3 linked regions of the Neobacillus sp. PS2-9 genome follow. The protein of the gene in region 3 interacts with the protein of the main gene of each other region in a pairwise test. Links are inferred from orthologs where the notes say so. Each region holds a gene or a part of one and is shown on either strand. Other genes may lie near its edges.

Region 1 (5,979 bases), 1.6 Mb from region 3 along the record:
ACCGTACTCCCACAGGAGTCTTCGCGCCTTCCACTCCAATCAACAGGATATAAAATTTTCAATGTTCCTTAACACAGCCTTTTTCAATAAGGAAAGAGGCTGACTGCGTGTCAACCTCTTCTTTCTAGCCTCTTATTAATGAAATTGCTTTTGCATAGTCAGGTTGATTATATACAGCTGATCCTGCAACAAGGACAGTTGCCCCTGCTTCAATGCAATCCTTTGCTGTTTCAGGGTTGACACCGCCATCAATTTCGATTTCGATATCTACCCCTTTTTGCTCAGCTAACGCTTTTACTTTTTTGATTTTGGGAAGAACCTCAGGGATGAATGTTTGTCCCCCAAACCCTGGATTGACTGACATTAATAACACCATATCAATGTCACCAATAATATGTTGGATGGTCTCAACTGGGGTCGCTGGATTTAAGACCACCCCTGCCTTAATTCCACATGCTTTAATACTCTGAATGGTCCGGTGGAGATGACGACATGCTTCCACATGAACAGTTATATAATCAGCTCCCGCTTTAGCAAACGCTTCTATATACTGATCAGGATTTTCAATCATTAAATGAACATCAAGCGGCAATTTTGTGACTGGACGAATAGCTTCCACTATAAGTGGACCAATTGTGATATTGGGTACAAAATGACCATCCATGACATCAATATGAATGTAGTCAGCTCCTCCTTTCTCAACAGCTAAAACCTCTTCTCCTAATTTAGAAAAATCTGCTGAAAGAATTGAGGGTGCTATTTTCACCATGTTAGTACCTCGGCTTTCTATCTTTTATTTCTTGGAGGAAGTCCACATAATGTTGATACCGGTAACCCGGTATTTCACCTGATTCAACTCCCGATTTTACTCCACATTTAGGCTCAGTCACATGCAAACATCCTCTAAACTTACAATTCTCACTGGCTCTTTGTATCTCCGGAAAACAAAAAGTTAACTCTTCTGCTTCAATGTTTGTAAATTCTAATGAGCTAAATCCTGGTGTATCTGCAATGAGACCTTGGCCAATTTGAATGAGTTCAACATGTCTTGTTGTATGCTTCCCTCGGCCTAGATGGGATGATATATCATTTGTTTTTAGTTCTAAATCAGGTCTCAGTACATTTAATAAGGAAGACTTTCCTACTCCCGATTGACCTGCAAAAACAGAAATTTTATTCTCCACATGTGGATTTAACAATTCAATCCCCATTTCTGTTTCTGATGATGTAAGAATGACCTCATAACCAGCTTTCCGATAGTGTTCTGCGAATTCAGATATCACTTGTTTTTGCGCTTCATTTGTTAAATCCATTTTTGTAATACAGATTAGTGGTTCGATGTGATTATACTCAACTAAAACTAGAAACCTATCCAATAGTACTGTACTAAAGTCAGGTTCAACAGCCGAAAACACAAGAATAGCCTGATCAACATTGGCAATGGGTGGTCGCACCAATTCATTTTTGCGCTCTTTCACTTCTAAAATGTATCCTTCTAAATCATTTTCCGCTTGAAAAACGACCTCATCTCCCACAAGTGGGGTAATCTTGTTTTTCCGAAAGACGCCTCTTCCCCTACACTGGATCAGTCTTTCATTCTGAAGAACATAATAAAAACCACTTAATGCTTTAACAATTTTTCCTTCAGGCATAGCTACACTCCTTGCCTCTCATTCTAAACAAATCGTTAGGCTTCCCTTTAAAATCTGTACGAGCGCATTCATTTTTATACAGGCAGATTTAGCTACATTTATTCCACATCTGAGTAGTTTTTATTTTCATCAATAATAACTTTTGAATCACGAATGACCTTGTAGCCGGCTTTCTTCCCGTACGGAATCATCAATTTAATTTGTTTCTTTGTATTTTCCGTAATATAGAAGGTCTCTGCAGGTTCTGTCATACTATGATTCATATCCTCAATCAAGATCGTAACAAGCTGCTTCTGACCGGGCTCTCCTGGAACTGCTGGCTCAAACGGAATATCTAGTTCAATGATAACCTCTTTTGGTGGTTTATCTTCTTTCCCTTTTGATATCACGACCGTCACCTTGTCTCCCTTTTTCAACTCGGTTCCTGGTTCAGGTGATTGGGACATAACCATACCTGCAGGGATATTATCATCATATTTTTCTTGTGAAGCATCAAGGGTTAATCCTACTAGAGCCGCATAATCTTGCGCACCTTTTAAATTGTATTGTGTTAAATCCTTTAATACAATTTTTTCTGGCCCCTTACTTACTTCAAACTCTAATTCAGTTTCCTCAGGAACAACCTTTTCGCCACCTGAAGGATTCTGACTTATGATGGTTCCAGGCTCACTATCATCGTGTTTCTCGATTTTTTTAATATCTTTGAAATTATAATTATCCAACAAACGAATGACATCTTCATATTGCCGGCCCACATAATCGGATAGTTCAAATTTTTCTTTGCCTGTACTGATATAAAGGTTTATTTTTGAATTTTCCTTTACTGTCGTGCCGCTTTCAGGATTAGTCTTTACCACATTTCCTTTTTCTACGTTTTCATCTTCGATCTCAATCTTTTTATCCACTTCTAACCCACTTAGCTTGAGCTTGGATATTGCTTCATCCAACTCCATGCCGCTTACATCTGGGATTTTTACATCCTTCGCAGATAATAATCCAGGTAAAAAGGTAATTGCTAATAATCCAAGAATGACTAATACAAGAAAGGTAGATATTAATATTACCGGCCACTTTTTACGTTTCTTTTTGCCGGAGCCCTCCTTTAAGTCATCTTTTGGACCAGGCAATGGTTTCTCATTACTATGAACTAATGTTTCATCCAAATTTTTAAGGGGTTTATCATTTGTTATAACTGGAATTGCTTTTGTCGCATCATTATCTATCGGAATAACAAACTTTGCTTCATTTACCCTTTCTGTGTCAAGCGCTGTGCGTAAGTCTTCTTCCATTTCTTCTACACTGTTATAACGATGAAAAGGATCTTTGGCAGTTGCCTTAAGAACAATGTTCTCCACACTTTGTGGAATGCTTGAGTTCCACCTTCTTACGGAAGGTGTTTCCGATTGGAGATGCTTTAAAGCGATGGATACGGCTGATTCACCCGAGAATGGGAGCCGGCCAGTCAATAATTCAAACATAACAATTCCTAAGGAATATATATCCGACTTTCCATTTGCCATTCCACCACGTGCTTGCTCGGGTGATAAATAATGAACAGAGCCTAAGACTGAATTAGTCTGTGTGATGCTTGTTGCACTTAGTGCCATAGCAATTCCAAAATCAGTCACCTTTACATTCCCATCATGGTCAATCAAGATATTATGAGGCTTAATATCACGATGGATTATATGATTTTGATGAGCATGAGAAATGGCAGAAGTTAACTGTCTCATGATCCCGATGGCATCCTCGACTTTTAATGGAGTATTCTGCTGTATGTATTGTTTTAATGTCTGTCCATCCACATATTCCATCACAATATAATATAAATCATTTTCTTCGCCCACATCGTAAATACTAACAATATTAGGGTGTGCAAGACTTGTTGCTGATTGAGCTTCCCTACGGAATCTCCGGATAAATTCCTCGTCATTGGCAAAATCAAGGCGAAGCATTTTAACAGCCACATCACGATCTAGGATCATATCATGCGCTAAATAAACATTAGCCATTCCGCCTCCGCCAACCATATCCAAGATTTTATAGCGGCCGCTTAATCTTTTTCCAATCATCATTTATGCATCACCCTCGCTGACATCACTAAACTCTACAATAGCCAGTGTAATGTTATCTTCTCCACCGTAGTTGTTGGCTAGTGAGATAAGTGAATCTGCTTTTTGTTCTAAATGATCTTCATTTAAAAGAATGGTCATCATTTCTTTTTCACTTACTTTATTTGAAAGACCATCTGAACATAAAAGGATAATATCCCCTTCTTCGAACATTATGGTTTTAGTATCCATTTCAACCATTTTTTCTGTTCCTAAAGCTCGGAGTAACACATTTTTTCTTGGATGGTGTTCGGCATCTTCTTTCGAGATTTGTCCAGACCTCACCAGTTCATTTACAAGTGAATGGTCTTCTGTAACCTGTTTAAATCCAGATTCATTATAAATATAGCCACGGCTGTCTCCAATATTAGCTAAAGTTGCAAAGCGATCAGTGGCTATAGCCGCAACGATCGTTGTACCCATTCCATCACATTCAGGATGATTCGTCGCATGGTCGAACAATATTTGATTCACTATTGTTATTTTTTCCTTCAACCATCGCTCGGCTTCCTCAGCAGTAGAAATCCCTTTAGAGGCTTCCCATTCATTTTTTAATTGTGTGATTGTCATTTCACTGGCAACATCACCTGCACGGTGACCTCCCATCCCATCAGCAACAATGGCTAGGCGATCACCGTCCTGGTTTACAAATACTCCTCCAGCATCCTCATTATGAAGTCGTACTTTCCCTCGATCTGTCATGAAAACTGCTTTCATATATTTACCTCGTCTCCTCTTTTCGCTCCTTTGCACGAAGTTGTCCACATGCTGCAGCAATATCTGACCCCTGCTCTCGGCGAATTGTCACATTAATACCACGTTTTTTAAGTGTTTTTTCAAAATCAAAAATTTTGTCCCTTGGAGTACGAACATAATCCCTTTCAGGGACATAATTAACTGGAATAAGATTCACATGGCATTTAACCCCATTTAAAAGAGTTGCTAATTCCTCTGCATGCTCTGTAGAATCATTCACTCCACCAAAAAGACCGTATTCGAAGCTAATTCGACGACCTGTCTTATCGATATAATATCGTACTGCTTTCATTAAGTCATCAAGTTTATAGGCTTTGTTGATTGGCATTAACCTTGAACGCAATTCCGTATTCGGAGCATGGAGTGAAATAGCAAAATTAATCTGCAAATCTTCATCAGCAAACTGATAAATTTTAGGTACAATACCACTAGTCGAAACGGTAATATGCCGCGCTCCGATATTTAGTGCTTTATCATGATTGATTATTTTTAGAAAAGACATCATATTATCATAGTTATCAAATGGTTCACCAATACCCATAATGACCACAGAGCTTACACGTTCCTCTGTTTCATCAAGTGCCTGTTGTACCTTAACTACTTGGGCAACAATCTCGCCTGCTTCTAGATGCCTTTTCAATCCACCTAATGTCGATGCACAAAAAGTACAGCCAATTCGACAGCCAACCTGAGTTGTAACACAAACGGAGTTACCGTAATCATGACGCATTAGAACGGTTTCAATCGAATATCCATCATGAAGTTCAAATAAGAACTTAATCGTTCCATCAGCTGAAGTCTGTTGAATGACCGTATTTAAGGTAGTGATTTGAAAATGATTTGCTAGCTTATCTCTTAAGCCTTTTGCTAAGTTGCTCATCTCTTCAAAAGAAGTAATTCTTTTTTTGTAAAGCCAATCGAAGATTTGCTCTGCACGGAATGGTTTTTCTCCATTCTCTGATAACCATTCCTTTAATTGATGAAGCTCCAAGGAATAGATGGAGGGTAGGTTATTATCTAATGTTGTTTTCTTCTCAGTTGTATTTAATTGTTCCAACTGTTTACACCTTCTTTCAATTGTCTAACTTCAGCACCTAGGCGCTTATACTTTTTTTAGTACTGCAATATAAAAACCGTCTGAGCCAAAGTCCTGTGGAAAGACTTGCAAATCATATCCTGTTATGAATGGCTGAACAGCTTCCGGCATCCTATCTTTAAAAGTTAAATCAGGTTCAAAGTCTGGATTATTCTCCAAGAACTTCAATACAGTATTTTCATTCTCCTCTTTATCCACTGTACATGTACTGTAGACAAGAATGCCACCCTTTTTTAGTAAAGGCGATACTGACTTCAATAAATCCTGCTGTATGGTACTTAACCGCTCTAAATCTTTTTCAGTTTTTGTATATTTCATATCGGGCTTTCGTCTCATTACTCCAAGGCCAGAACATGGAGCATCG
Region 2 (5,678 bases), 1.7 Mb from region 3 along the record:
CTGCCAAATCGTCCACTGTACTTGATTTTGTGTAAGGGCCTAGTTCTTTTTTCGTTTGGATAAAATTAAAGCTTTGTCCGTAATCGGCAACCATCATTTCTAATTTATCCGGGTAAATCCCAAAGCCGACGATGATTTCCCCACCTTCATCATTTCGGTAGGCATGCTGTACAGCATTCGTTGTTGCCTCACTAATGGCAATTTTTATATCCTCGATCTCCTCGTATGTAAATCCCATACGGCTCGCGATGCCTGATAACGTTAATCGGATTACCCCCACATAATCGGGTTTCGCTGGAATCTTCATTTCGATATAATCCATCACTTGGTTCATACTCCCCCACCTTTTCATATGCAAATAATTTTTGCCGTGTTTTTTTACTATCGTCCCGTTCTAATTGGTAGCAATGGTAATAATATTGCTTAAACCGGTAATTTCAAACAACCGTTTCAGTCGGTCAGAAAGGTCAACCAGTTTCAATTCGCCTTCATTTTTCTTCAGCTGTTTGAAAAGGCCCACAAATACACCTAGGCCTGTACTATCTAAATAAGACACATCCTTCAGACTGATGACAATCGATTGATTTTTCCCTTCTGCTAGAGGTAAAAGCTCATCCCTCAGTTGCGGTGCTGTAAAGGCATCAATTTCGCCTGCAATCTTTACGACTGTATCCACATTATTATGATATTTATCTATTAGTAGATTCATTTTCTGATCACCTCAGGATTATTTATTTTTTTACATACCCGCTTCAACAAAAGTCTAAACCTTTCTTTTTAAAATAATTAAAGTAAAATCGTCACGTATTTCAAAATTCTGAATTCTCTCGAGGTCACGATAGATATTTTCCACCATTTCTTGTGCAGGCAGATGCTGATATTTACGAATAAAATCCGTGATGACAGACCGTTCGATAAAGCCCTCTTCTGTTCTTGATTCAGTGACACCATCTGATAATAAAACAATCATATCGCCAGGCTCGACTTTTTTCTCATATTGATGATAGCTGGCATTCGGGTCCACTCCGAGGACGAGACCTTTTGCGAGGATGTCCCAAAATGTATCCTTGGACGATTGATAATAAAAACCTGGTTCATGACCGGCTGATGCATATGTAAAGGTATGTTCATGTGAATCATAGATACCATATAGCATGGTAATAAACATACTTGAATCGACATTGTTTTCTACGACTCTATTTAAATTTTCGAGCACATGTTGTGGATGGACACGTGACTCTAGCAGACTGTCCATCGCATATTTAATCATCGACATGCACAGAGCAGCAGGGATGCCTTTGCCAATGACATCAGCGACCGCAATACTGATTAACTGCTTGTCTTGAACAAATCGATAATAATCACCATTCATTTGCTTGGCAGGAATACTGATAGCGCCAATATCTAACACATCTATTTGGGGAATTTTCGTTTCTAAAAGGTTATCTTGAACGCTCGCAGCAATCTCAATTTCCGATCTGATTTCAAGCTGCTGGTCACGGAGGCTTTGATGTTCCTGGTAGGCTAAACCATAGTCCATCATTACCTCTAATAGAAAGTCGCAGGAAGCGAACACTTCTTGCGGGAGGTCGGGGAAAAGCTCCTTCAATGCCGTACAATGCACATTGATAATTTCTTCAGGGGAGATTTGGTGTTCCATTGCTTTTCGACTAAACTTTTGTCCTTGATATAGTGCTGCTTCGGTTGATTCTTTCAGATAGCTGTATAGTATGCTGCGATATTTTGATTGAAACATATCTTTGAAATCCATTTCTTCACACCCTCCTAGCGAAGCCATTTCACCACCTGAATGCTCGTTCCTTCTCCCACCTTAGAAGTAATGCTGAACTCATCCATTAATCGTTTCACCCCTGGTAATCCTGCCCCTAAGCCACCCGATGTGGTAAATCCATCTTCCATTACTTTTCTTATATCATGAATGCCTGGACCTTTGTCCGAAGCAATAACCTTTAAGCCGCATTTTCCTAATTCATACATGCGGTCAATTTCGATTTCGCCTGTTCCAGCGTACAGATAAATATTGCGGGCCAGTTCCGAAATCGCTGTTGTGATCCTTGCTTGGTCAACCGAACCGAATCCAAGCTCCTTTGCAACGTTTCTCCCAAGCTGACGCGCTGCAACGATATCCCATTCAGTTATGATTTTCACACAGGATTCGTTATCCATGCTTTACTCCCCCAACTCCCGCTGTAGTGTTTCCAACCCTTTTTCTAAATCTAGTGCTGTTCTCACATCTTGAAGGTGTATCCCTAGTTCTACTAGTGTGATCGCTACAGCTGGCTGGATACCCGTCAACACCACTTTTGCGCCCATTAGATGGGACATACTGACCACATCGCCAAGCACCTTGGCAATAAAGGAATCTATCACGTCCACAGAGGTCAAATCAATGACGACACCGCCCACTCCTGTTTCATGAATCTTGGAAAGGAGATCTTCCTGAAATTGTAAAGCGGTTTGGTCATCTAGCTCCCATTGAATTGAGATGAGCAGGCAGTTATATAACTTTAAAATTGGTATTCTACCATTCATTGCTTATTCCCCCACTGAGACGATTTTCCGATTTGTCATTTCCAATGCAGCGGCAACCCCTTTTTGCAGGCTGTTTTTCGTAACGACCTGATTAAGGTTAATCCCTAAGTTAACGATGGTTTGTGCTATCTCCGGTCGAATGCCGACGATTAAACACTTAGCCCCCACCAATCGTACCGCTTCTGACGCTTGAATAATATGATGGGCCACCATCGTATCTACTACAGGCACACCCGTAATATCTATTAACACCACTTGTGCATGATGCTTCACGACACCCTGCAGTAAATTTTCCATGATCCGCTTTGCTCTATCGGTATCGATTGTGCCGACCAATGGCATAACGGTGATATTGTCAAAAATCGGAATTAGCGGCGCTGACAATTCCTGAAGAGCAATTTTTTGCAAAGAAACCGTCCTTTGCCAGGACGATGCATAGTGATTGAGCACTTCTTTGTTAATCGGCGTTACCCACTTATCATAGGCCCAGCCGAATTCAATCTGTTCCTTTTCTGAAGACTCTCCCACCATGTGAAAAAACATAATTTTGGAAAACTCCATTAAGCTGTCCATAATAAAGTTTAGATTCCAGCCTAATTGGACCAATTTTTGCGCGAAATCTCTCATTTTGTTCTTCGCTTGGTTGTCCTGATTAATTAAATCATGAACTAATATATTAATATATTCATCGCCAATATTCGTATAGACTTGGTCGGTTATGACAGTTGAAAGTTTCTGCTCATCCATCGAGCTCATTTTTTCTACCCACTCTTGTAAAAGCTGTCCCCTGTTCGCTTGAATAAACTCAATCATTCGAGTTGCGTTTTCCATCTTACCTCTCCCATCCTACCTTTTTTCCTATTATTTCTAGTTACTATTATACCAATATACTCTATACAAAAAAATCACCATAATGGACTAGACCAAAAGTACTAGTTCTTGGTCATTTATTGTCCCTCACTTGAAAAAGGAGCCTCGTTTTTTCCCTTTTAATAGATCTCCTGTCCAGCCTTTGATCTTTAAATACGCATAGAGAAGGATGGTGGAGATGACGATGAGAATGATCGATAATGGATAGCCAAAGCTCCATTCAAGTTCGGGCATATGCTTGAAGTTCATACCCCACAAGGCCCCGAAAGCCATAATCGGGGTAAACACAGTGGTGATTACGGTTAGCGTTTTCGTGATTTCATTTCCCCGATGCGAGGAGATGACTTCCTCTAAATTGATAATGGAATCTAGTTCATGTTCGTATTCCTGGAGAAGGGTCAGCGCACGTTCAATCCGTTTGCAGGTCATTGGGAAAATTTTCCCCTCGCAGGGTTCATGAAGATTCACTTCTTCGATTGCCATCTTTAGCTCTTTGACCGGAATGAGGAGACTCTTCCACACTAATAGTTCGTGCCTGCGCAAATAAACGAGCTCGAGAATGCTCGTTTCATTTCGTTTGCGGATGCTCCAGATCAGGGTTTTTAGGTCCTCTTCAAACCGGTCAATTTCAACCAGCCATGCATTCATCCATTCTGCGATGAACAGCATGAAGCCTTCGACGGCATTGGTACTTTGGCTGATTTGACTTTGGAGGAGCTGGAGATCGATGTGTTTCAGGGTGCCCCAATCAAGGTCGATCGTTACCCATTGATCGGTGGTGACATAGAAATGAAAGAATTTGACATCATGTTCCTCTTCGAAGCTTTGTTTATAGATGAGTGTGCCTTTGACTACTTTTTTTCCATCAGGGGTGATGGATACCCTGAGGCAGTTGGTTTTGTTGTTTTGAATTTGTTGCAGCCAATCGATGCTGCTTTCATGCTCAAGGATGGGGGTGAGTTGCTCAATTTCCTTTTGTTTCGCCTGAACCCAGGTCCAGTTGGTTGGTGTACGGTAGGTGATCATGGCGGTCTCCTTTTTTTATGTTTAAAGTTCCCTGTTTGGTCGGAATTGAAACTTTTATGTTTGAGGGTTGAATTAGTGGGTATACATATTTCAAATAGAATATACGAATTGGTTGATGTAAATGGATGGATTTTGGAACTACTTTTTCTAGGAGGGATTTGTAATGAAGCAAGTGTTTGGAATGAAATCAATAGTAGCTGTGGGAATTGGTGCCTCTGCTGTGTGGTTGTCGTCAAAGCCAAACCGCGTCAAAGCAGAAACGGTACTGCGGGAGTGGAAGCGCAAGTTTCTACCCACTGTTTATGAAAAAGCTGAACAGTTGCCGATTGAAAAAGGTGCACACCCACATCCTCACGATATCGAAGACAACAACATGGTAAGTGAAGGCGCGCAGTACTCCGTCCAGTTCTATAATGAAAAAATACAATAATCTTTGGGGACAGTCCCCCACTGCTTTAAAGCGGTGGGGGACTGTCCCCAAATTGAGGTGGAAATATGGTCCTCTTCTTTTTACTGGTCTATTTTGTCATTATTACGGCGGTTATTGAGATTTTTGTGGTGCTGTTTCGTTGTACGGGCTTGAAGGTGGAAATCTCGCGGTTTCAGGTGATTTCGATGATGACAGGAACAGGATTTACGACGGGTGAATCCGAGCTGATTTTAGGGCATCCGATTCGAAGGAAACTGGCTATTTTTTTAATTCTGTTTGGCGCCTTCTCTCTTGCAGTCATTATTTCATCGATCAGCCAGTTCCTTTCCGAAGGACTTCGAACGAAGGAAATCCTAGCTGTGGCCATTGCGGTGTTGCTGGTCTTTGTTGTGCTACGTATGTCTCGAATGCAGCGTCTGTTGTCCACATTGTTTAACCGTCAAATGAAACAGAATGTGGAGCTCGTTGATTTGCCGGTGCGGGATGTGTTTTTATCCTCTAAAAAGGAAGCCGTGCTCAATCTGCCTATCTATAAGGAATCGTCGCTACATAACCGCACGATTCATGATGTCATTCCAGGACATCAAGGAATGGATTTCGTGGTCCTCTTTATTCAACGAGGCGGAATGAAATTGAGGAAAGATATCTACGGGGTGGTGCTCCATGAAGGTGACCAGCTCCTATTATTTGGGGATAAAAAAGTGCTGTGGTCGGCCTTTGAGCATGATTGGCGGGTTCTTGAGGAGAAGCGGAAGGACGAGGAAATGTAGACGGAATAAAAGGCGGAGGGGCATGCGCT
Region 3 (7,344 bases):
ATTCCCGCAAGAGCTGTGTCTTTTCCCACCTTTGTTGCTTTCATTGTTATCGTTCCATTTTTATTAATAGTCGAACCTATTAAATGATCCCCCACTGATTTCTCCACTGGGATCGATTCGCCTGTAATCATGGATTCATCGACGGAGGATTGCCCTAATAAAACTTGTCCATCTACTGGAATTTTTTCTCCTGGCTTCACTAGTAATCGATCTGATACCTGCACTTCTTTTATTGGGATTTGAAATTCCTTACCATCTCTTATGACAGTTGCTTCCTTTGCTTGAAGACTTAGTAATTTAGAAATGGCGATAGTTGTTCTCCCTTTTGCTAAAGTTTCAAATAATTTTCCTAGTAAAATTAAAGTAATAAGAACAGCACTTGTTTCAAAATATAGATGCGGCATATAAACAGGATTGCTAATGGTTTTAATGCCTTCTGCAAGACTGTAGAAATAGGCTGCGGATGTACCTAAAGCTACAAGAACATCCATGTTTGCACTCTTATTTTTAAGTGCTTTATAAGCACCCATATAAAAAGGTCCACCAATATAAAATTGCACAGGTGTGGCTAACAACAATTGAAACCACGGATTCATCATCACTTCAGGCATTGGGAAGCCAATATCCATTGGCATATGGGCAAGCATAGTGTACAAAAGTGGCAAAGACAAGAGCACAGAAAGGGAAAACATGCGTTTCTTATGCTTTATCTCCTCTTCTTTATATTGCTGTTTTGTTTCTCTTTGATCCTCTTCTAAACGAGCACCATATCCAAGGTTTTCAATTTTCGTAATGATTTCATTACTTGAAACTAAATCTTTATCATATGAAATGGATGCGGTTTCCAAAGCCAAGTTGACATTTGCTTCAACACCATTTACCTTATTTAAAACCTTTTCAATCCTGGCTGAACAGGCTGCACATGTCATTCCCGTAATATCAACTTTGAGTTGCTCTTTCATTTCGTTCACCTCATTTGTACTATACCCCTGCACCCTATTTATATCAATATAATCATTTAATTAGTCACATATTTGCCTTTTTTATTTTACATTTTATCTCTGTTAAACTGGTCTGTTGATTTCCGCTCCAGGCACGAGCGGTTCGTGGGTGTTTCGGCGAGCCTCCTCGGCGCATGCGCCTGCGGGGTCTCCCCTGAACCATACTCCCACAGGAGTCTTCGTGCCTTCCGCTCCAATCAACAGGGTGTAAAAATCAACAATATTCTTTAACACAACCTACATTTTAATTCTCCATCAGGGACCTAAGTTCCTTTTTATAAAAGAAAATACCTCTTCCTATTTGGAAGAGGCATTGTATTCTTTATTACTTAGTGGCAGCCTCTAAGGCTACCTCAATCATATCATTAAAAGTTAATTGTCTTTCTTCTGCTGTAGTCTCTTCTCCTGTTAGAATATGATCGCTAACAGTTAGAACAGAAAGAGCTTTACGATTAAATTTGGCTGCTAATGTATATAATGCTGTTGTTTCCATTTCAATGGCCAAAATCTGATACTTGGCCCATTTTTCAAGTTCTGCATTATCATTATAGAATGAATCTGCAGTAAAGATATTCCCAACTTTTAAATTAAGTCCCTTTTCGACTCCTGCATCATACGCCTTTTTAAGTAAGTCAAAATCGGCACAAGGTGCAAAATCAACATGTCCAAAAGTTAGACGATTCATGTTCGAGTCTGTAGAACTTGTCATAGCAAGGATAACATCACGTACTTTTACATCCTTTTGGATCGCCCCGCACGTACCAACTCTTATTAAGTTCTGCACATTATAGCTTTGCATAAGCTCATTAACATAAATAGAAATAGATGGAACACCCATCCCAGTTCCTTGAACTGAAATCCTTTTCCCTTTGTAGGTTCCTGTGTAACCAAACATATTTCTAACTTCGTTATAACATTTAGCATCCTCTAAAAAGGTTTCTGCAATATATTTCGCTCTCAGCGGATCCCCGGGCAACAAGACCGTTTCTGCAATTTCATTTTCTTTTGCACCAATATGTACACTCATTAAATTTAACCTCCAATCAAAATAAGTACGTTTCACTCCGTACCATAGACAATATATCATAAACCGTTTTTATTGAAAAACACTTCTGAGAAATAGTTATGTTTTTTCTGATTTGTGGGAAGCTATCTTTAGATGTAAAAGGAGGTATGATAATGGGAAAAAAACATAGAAGTCGCATAAATGGTCAAAAGAAAAATAATCATATTCCAGCCGAGGCTATTGTGGCAGAGCACGAAGCGCATGCAAAAGAGAACCGCGCAGATGGTGGAAGAAAGCGATAATATAAAAATAAACCTAAGGCTGTTCCCTTAGGTTTTTAACGTATCATTATTCTATTAATTGGGGTCCATCCTCCAGTTTGTAACTGATAATAGTGCTGACCGCCACGTCCCTCATCTATTAATATAATGTCACCGGTTGAGAGAAATCTCCCTTTATAATTTGAAGGTATTCTGTCAGTCACATTAAAGCGGCTAAAGGTTTCTTCCAAGCATTGTTCACGGCCGGCAGCAGGAATGGTCGTTCTATAGACCTGTTTATAGCCTTTATTTTCACGGTACTTTGGAGTTTGAAAGATTGTCACATCATATTTGATACAGGGCTTTCTCGTTAATACTCTGATCATCTTGTACCTCCAATTATTAGAATTTATTTTCTATTCTAATAATTAGATGTAGACCTTGTCGAACCCTCTGTAGAATACTAACTTTTTTTGTCGATAACCCATTTTTTTATTTATTATGAGTATCTTTGTATTACACTCTGGATTTTTTGTTGTAAATTAGGAATATCTGCGTTAGATACAGTTAATCTTACGTTCGTTTCATCCATTCCCATCGCTTCTGAGAATAATCCTGAAAGTCCCTTTGCACGTCGATCCACTTGGAACATCAAATCTAGTGTGCCATTACCTGAAGATAAAAACACCACTTCTAACTCATCTAATTTACCACGAAATAGACCTGATGTTGGGACAAATTCAAATTCTTGAACGAAGGGTAACCTGCCGCGTAAGCGTCGTGGTGCTTCTTCACAGTCCGCTTCTCTAATTCTAAAGCCTAAATTATCTACGGCGTTAAAAACAGCAGTCATTAATTGATTAGGAATTACTTTTAAATAATCCTTATCACTTGGGTCCACCCCACCTTTTATTTCCAGTCCTGTTGTTACCCACACTTTTGACTTGCCAATAGATAATGGTGTATCATACGGCAACTGGAAGGTAAACGGAATTTCTTTTCTTTCGTTGGACCTGATTGTGAAAGGTGTAGTTAGACGAAATCGGTCGATGGTAGCAGTTATGTTATATTTTCGATCATCTGACTCTTTTAAGTAAGTTGTATTGAGTGAAAGATAAATCTCATCAATTTGCTGTTCAACTTTTCCACCCTTAATTTCAACAACCCCTTGTACGGTTTCTCCAGGCATATAAGTGTCTTTTTCTAGTTTTGTGTCCACTGATGCAGCACCAATACCTACGCTAGCAAATACTTTGTCAAAGAAAGACATAAAATTCTCCTCCTAAATTAAGTGAAATTTTTTATATCAGCTCTTATTTGTGCGCATTGATCATACGCGGATTCTATCTGCAAGAGCCTTCTAATGATTTGTTTGGCTTCTACTGTAATATCTAGTTCTTCTTCCCAGCTTCTTTCCTTCCTGTCATCTTGGAAAGTAAAGTTCGAATAAAGGAGAAACAAAAGAAAATGGCCAAGTCCGTAAAAATCTGCTTGGTAGTTAATTTGCTTTCTTACATCTTCTATTTTTTGTAGATCTCCATCTCTCGGTTTAAGATACCTTCCTAATCCTAAATCTATCAGGCGAATCCTCGTTCCATCAAAAATTACATTCGGAATGCGAATGTCTCTATGAATGATGTTATGGCTATGCAAGAATTCGATGTACTGTAGTAATTCATCTGCAAACTTAAAAGCTTCTGTTTCAGTGAATTTCTTACCTTCATGAAAAATAAGCTGTTCAAAATTTTTTCCATTAATATATTCCATTGTATAATAGGGAATGTTTTTAAAAGTGCCATCCTCAAAATATCTAGGAAATCCTGGATGATTAATCGAGCCTAATAATTCTTTTTCTAATTCAAATCCCTTTCTTCCAGATTGGGTTATTCTCTTATGATATCGAAGGGATTTTAATACTTTATTCTGTTTGCTTAAGAAATCAAAAACTAAATAACTATGTCCGTAGCTTCCGCTTCCGAGATACTCCACTACCCTATAACGATCAGCAATAACCTCATCAATAGGTAGTGGCTTCTCCATCATCTTGGAAAAAAATAATGTAAATTTCCTAAGCATATACACACACCTTGCTAGCTGCTAAAAAAACTAGATATAGAACTTCTGCTCTTATATTTCTTTTTATAATGATGATGTCCTAAATGACTGTGCTTATGATGTTTGTGCTTCTTCCATGCATCGCTTGAGGAACTGTACTTGTGAGTCATCTTACTTTTAAAAATTGATTTAAGGATTTTTTTAAACATAAAGTCCTCCTCCTTTTATTCACACTCCTTAATACGATGAAACTCCAACAAGGTTTCACGATGGTAAAAATATTTCAAATAGTCTATAAAAAACAAAAAGCGAGCAACTTATGCTCGGCTTTCGTTTTCTTTTATCATAAAGGTAGAAAACATATCATTTCTCCCTAAAATATTCACTTACTAATCCTCCTGTACTTCCTCATCGATAATACTCTTTTCAATTAAATATTCAAAAGTAATATCGGCTAATTCCTCTAATTCCTCTTCACTAGGAACGTATCCCCTTTTTACAAGCTCATGAAAGAAAAATTCGGCAATTTCTTCTGTATCAATAAATACTTCAATTTCTCTCATAGCATCGCCCCCTTTTTACAGAATGTATGATGTACATGGCCTTTTCATGCTATTTACTTTGGTAAGCAGTTGCCTATAAACCTGTTCTCTTTACTGAAATTGAATAAAGAGGTTTCAATGAAAAAAACATGTCTTTTATCGGTTGGACAAGCATAGGATTAGTAAAAAGAAAACGATGGGGTGAAACAATGTCTAAATTCCAATTGATGTTAGAGGCTTGGGTTGAAGATGTGAATCAGGAGGATAGTCTTACCCTCCAACTATTTGAGAAAATATTAGAAACGATGTTTCTCCTAATTAAATGGGGTGGCATTCCTTTTGTTTTGTATTTATTATTTGAAATAGCTAGGTGGTAGGATTATACAGGGCTTTTGCCATCATTATTTACAAGACTTTCTAATTTTCTAAGAATGACCCGCATTACTTGATAGTACTCTTGGTCATGAAACAATTCATATAGGATCCGATAATCATTAAATATATCTAAGAGATTATCAATAAGTTCTTTCTTTTCTTTTTTTCTTTCTATTTCTTCAAACTCTGCTTTTCTTATCAAATTTTTTAAGTTTGTATTTTTTACTGCTTGATCCTGTTTATTTACTAAGTATAAAAGACCCAATTTTTGTATAAATGTATCTGCACTTTCAGCGTCCGCAACTAGTGTTAGTTCCTCTTCTCCTGCCTCCAGCCATTCTCCGTCACTTACCCTTGAAAGCTCATAAATAACATCTTCCCAGGCGTCTTCTTTATAGCGCCAAATTTCTGTGCGAAAGCCGACCACTTTAAATAAATCCGCACCATAACCACTTACCTGAACTAAATCACCGAAAAAAAACTTATATTCAATATCAATTTGCTCCTGTTCTACAACAGAACCATCATATTCTGATAGCATTTGTAAGGCCGATTCAAGGAACAAACCATCACTCTTGTTTACTTCATATACATATTTTCCATCAAGCCATTTTACATCTGTTACCCTGCCAACCGTACCATAAATGGTAATCACGACCGTATCACCGATCTTATACTTCGGTTTTCTCCGTTTTGCCATGTCCTCCCATCCCCTCAAATGCTAAGTCGTGAATTTTAATTACAATAGTATATGCATCGGAAGTGATATCGCGCATACCATTTGTAAAATGAAAAAATCGCCTCCATATAAAGAAGCGATTTCTTCCAACTGATTAATTTTTGCTTTCAGCATTAATATAAAGCTGCCATGCCTCATCAAAAATAGACATTGACTCTAGATATTGACCATTTAGTTCTAAGTAGGAACTGAGTTCGTGGTAATCCTTGGAGGATTTCGGAAAGCTATGGTCCATATAGGCATGGTTTGCAAATAAACTAATACGATCTTTTGGTGCCGGATGTCTATATTTCATTAAAAAATGATAAAAGGATTTACTCATCACACAAACGCCTTTCCATGAAATTCACTTATGTGATATATGATAACGAATACTCACAGTATCGTCCAGCCTATATATTTATGAGGAAAAATCAAAATAATTTCTTTTCAACAACCTTGGTATTTTCATTAAGTCCTCAAAGGTAATTACTTTAGAAACTTGTTTACAATCAATTAAGAATAAGTGATTTTCTATTTCCTTTACTATTACCTCACTTTGGTAAGTCATAGAACAATCTCGACAGAAATAGGTAGGAGTTTCTGAAATCTCGATTGCTCTCGTCCCATCGGGTAATTCCCAGTATACCGAGTCTACGATTCTATCTACATTTGGACTAGCACACCATTCACATTCCATTTTCATGCTCCCACCTCTTATTCTTTCATAACATCTATACTAGGTTGTGTTTCACTGCTTCCTTTTTCCTTTTGGGTAACCGCTTTGAATTTTTTTTCTTTTAATTCATCACGTTTACCTCGCTTATCCTTTAATGAAGTATGTGTAGGATCTTGATTGTAATCTTTACGGCGGTTTAATCTTGTTAGGCCTTCTGGAACAAGATTAAAATGCTGATCATTCATAATACCAGCAATACCCGCAACAGATCTTTTTGCTTCCATCTCAGGATAAATTTCTTTAAAATAGCCTTCCGCTCTCCCAGGGATGTAGTTTTCCGGCTCAGGATAAGAAGTAATTACACCCTCAAAATTACGTAGGACGACCTTTTCAGGACTTTGAGAAATTAAATAATTGGGCTGTAACGCAATTTTCCCGCCTCCACCGGGTGCATCAACCACGAATGTTGGTACTGCGTATCCTGACGTATGCCCACGGAGTCCCTCGATAATTTCAAGTCCTTTAGAGACTGGTGCCCGGAAGTGTCCAATGCCCTCTGAAAGATCACATTGATAAATATAGTATGGACGTACTCGGATTTTCACAAGGTCATGCATGAGTCTCTTCATGATTGGAACACTGTCATTAATGCCTGCTAAAATAACAGACTGGTTACCTACAGGTACACCTGCATTGGCAAGCATTTCA

Evidence for each region.
Region 1: the proteins of RCG25_RS09995 (region 3) and pknB interact in binary tests that used the Bacillus subtilis proteins (3 or more experiments, as listed by UniProt). The link is inferred for Neobacillus sp. PS2-9 from one-to-one orthologs.
Region 2: the proteins of RCG25_RS09995 (region 3) and RCG25_RS01195 interact in binary tests that used the Bacillus subtilis proteins (3 or more experiments, as listed by UniProt). The link is inferred for Neobacillus sp. PS2-9 from one-to-one orthologs.

The regions. Positions count from the first base shown.
Region 1 is NZ_CP133269.1:3,603,156-3,609,134, forward strand. The notes cover bases 1,240-4,238. They hold pknB (Stk1 family PASTA domain-containing Ser/Thr kinase), read right to left. Parts: upstream 3,728-4,238; coding sequence 1,751-3,727; downstream 1,240-1,750. Other genes in these bases: rsgA (ribosome small subunit-dependent GTPase A), read right to left, coding at 1,240-1,652; RCG25_RS18110 (Stp1/IreP family PP2C-type Ser/Thr phosphatase), read right to left, coding at 3,728-4,238. Also shown: rpe (ribulose-phosphate 3-epimerase), read right to left, coding at 125-769; more of rsgA, read right to left, coding at 771-1,239; more of RCG25_RS18110, read right to left, coding at 4,239-4,480; dual-specificity RNA methyltransferase RlmN, read right to left, coding at 4,485-5,576; 16S rRNA (cytosine(967)-C(5))-methyltransferase RsmB, read right to left, coding at 5,622-5,979. UniProt on the Bacillus subtilis protein: Protein kinase that is responsible for triggering spore germination in response to muropeptides, signaling bacteria to exit dormancy.
Region 2 is NZ_CP133269.1:244,073-249,750, reverse strand. Bases 487-3,235 are described here. They hold RCG25_RS01195 (anti-sigma regulatory factor), read right to left. Parts: upstream 2,188-3,235; coding sequence 1,786-2,187; downstream 487-1,785. Other genes in these bases: RCG25_RS01185 (STAS domain-containing protein), read right to left, coding at 2,557-3,235; RCG25_RS01190 (STAS domain-containing protein), read right to left, coding at 2,191-2,553; RCG25_RS01200 (PP2C family protein-serine/threonine phosphatase), read right to left, coding at 764-1,771; RCG25_RS01205 (anti-sigma factor antagonist), read right to left, coding at 487-709. In the rest of the region: anti-sigma B factor RsbW, read right to left, coding at 1-334; more of RCG25_RS01205, read right to left, coding at 395-486; more of RCG25_RS01185, read right to left, coding at 3,236-3,384; RCG25_RS01180 (magnesium transporter CorA family protein), read right to left, coding at 3,511-4,449; RCG25_RS01175 (hypothetical protein), read left to right, coding at 4,613-4,879; RCG25_RS01170 (hypothetical protein), read left to right, coding at 5,065-5,649. UniProt on the Bacillus subtilis protein: Provides the crucial link between the upstream module (communication of environmental stress) and the downstream module (integration of the environmental signals with signals of energy stress) that compose the signal transduction pathway controlling the sigma-B factor.
Region 3 is NZ_CP133269.1:1,988,352-1,995,695, reverse strand. Bases 2,450-5,359 are described here. They hold RCG25_RS09995 (serine/threonine protein kinase), read right to left. Parts: upstream 4,344-5,359; coding sequence 3,555-4,343; downstream 2,450-3,554. Other genes in these bases: RCG25_RS09980 (hypothetical protein), read right to left, coding at 5,244-5,359; RCG25_RS09985 (hypothetical protein), read left to right, coding at 5,074-5,241; RCG25_RS09990 (YozD family protein), read right to left, coding at 4,712-4,885; RCG25_RS10000 (sporulation protein), read right to left, coding at 2,767-3,537; RCG25_RS10005 (YodL domain-containing protein), read right to left, coding at 2,450-2,653. Outside these bases: RCG25_RS10020 (heavy metal translocating P-type ATPase), read right to left, coding at 1-962; deoD (purine-nucleoside phosphorylase), read right to left, coding at 1,327-2,028; RCG25_RS10010 (hypothetical protein), read left to right, coding at 2,181-2,309; more of RCG25_RS10005, read right to left, coding at 2,345-2,449; more of RCG25_RS09980, read right to left, coding at 5,360-5,939; RCG25_RS09975 (YozE family protein), read right to left, coding at 6,073-6,300; RCG25_RS09970 (YokU family protein), read right to left, coding at 6,379-6,663; ablA (lysine 2,3-aminomutase), read right to left, coding at 6,675-7,344.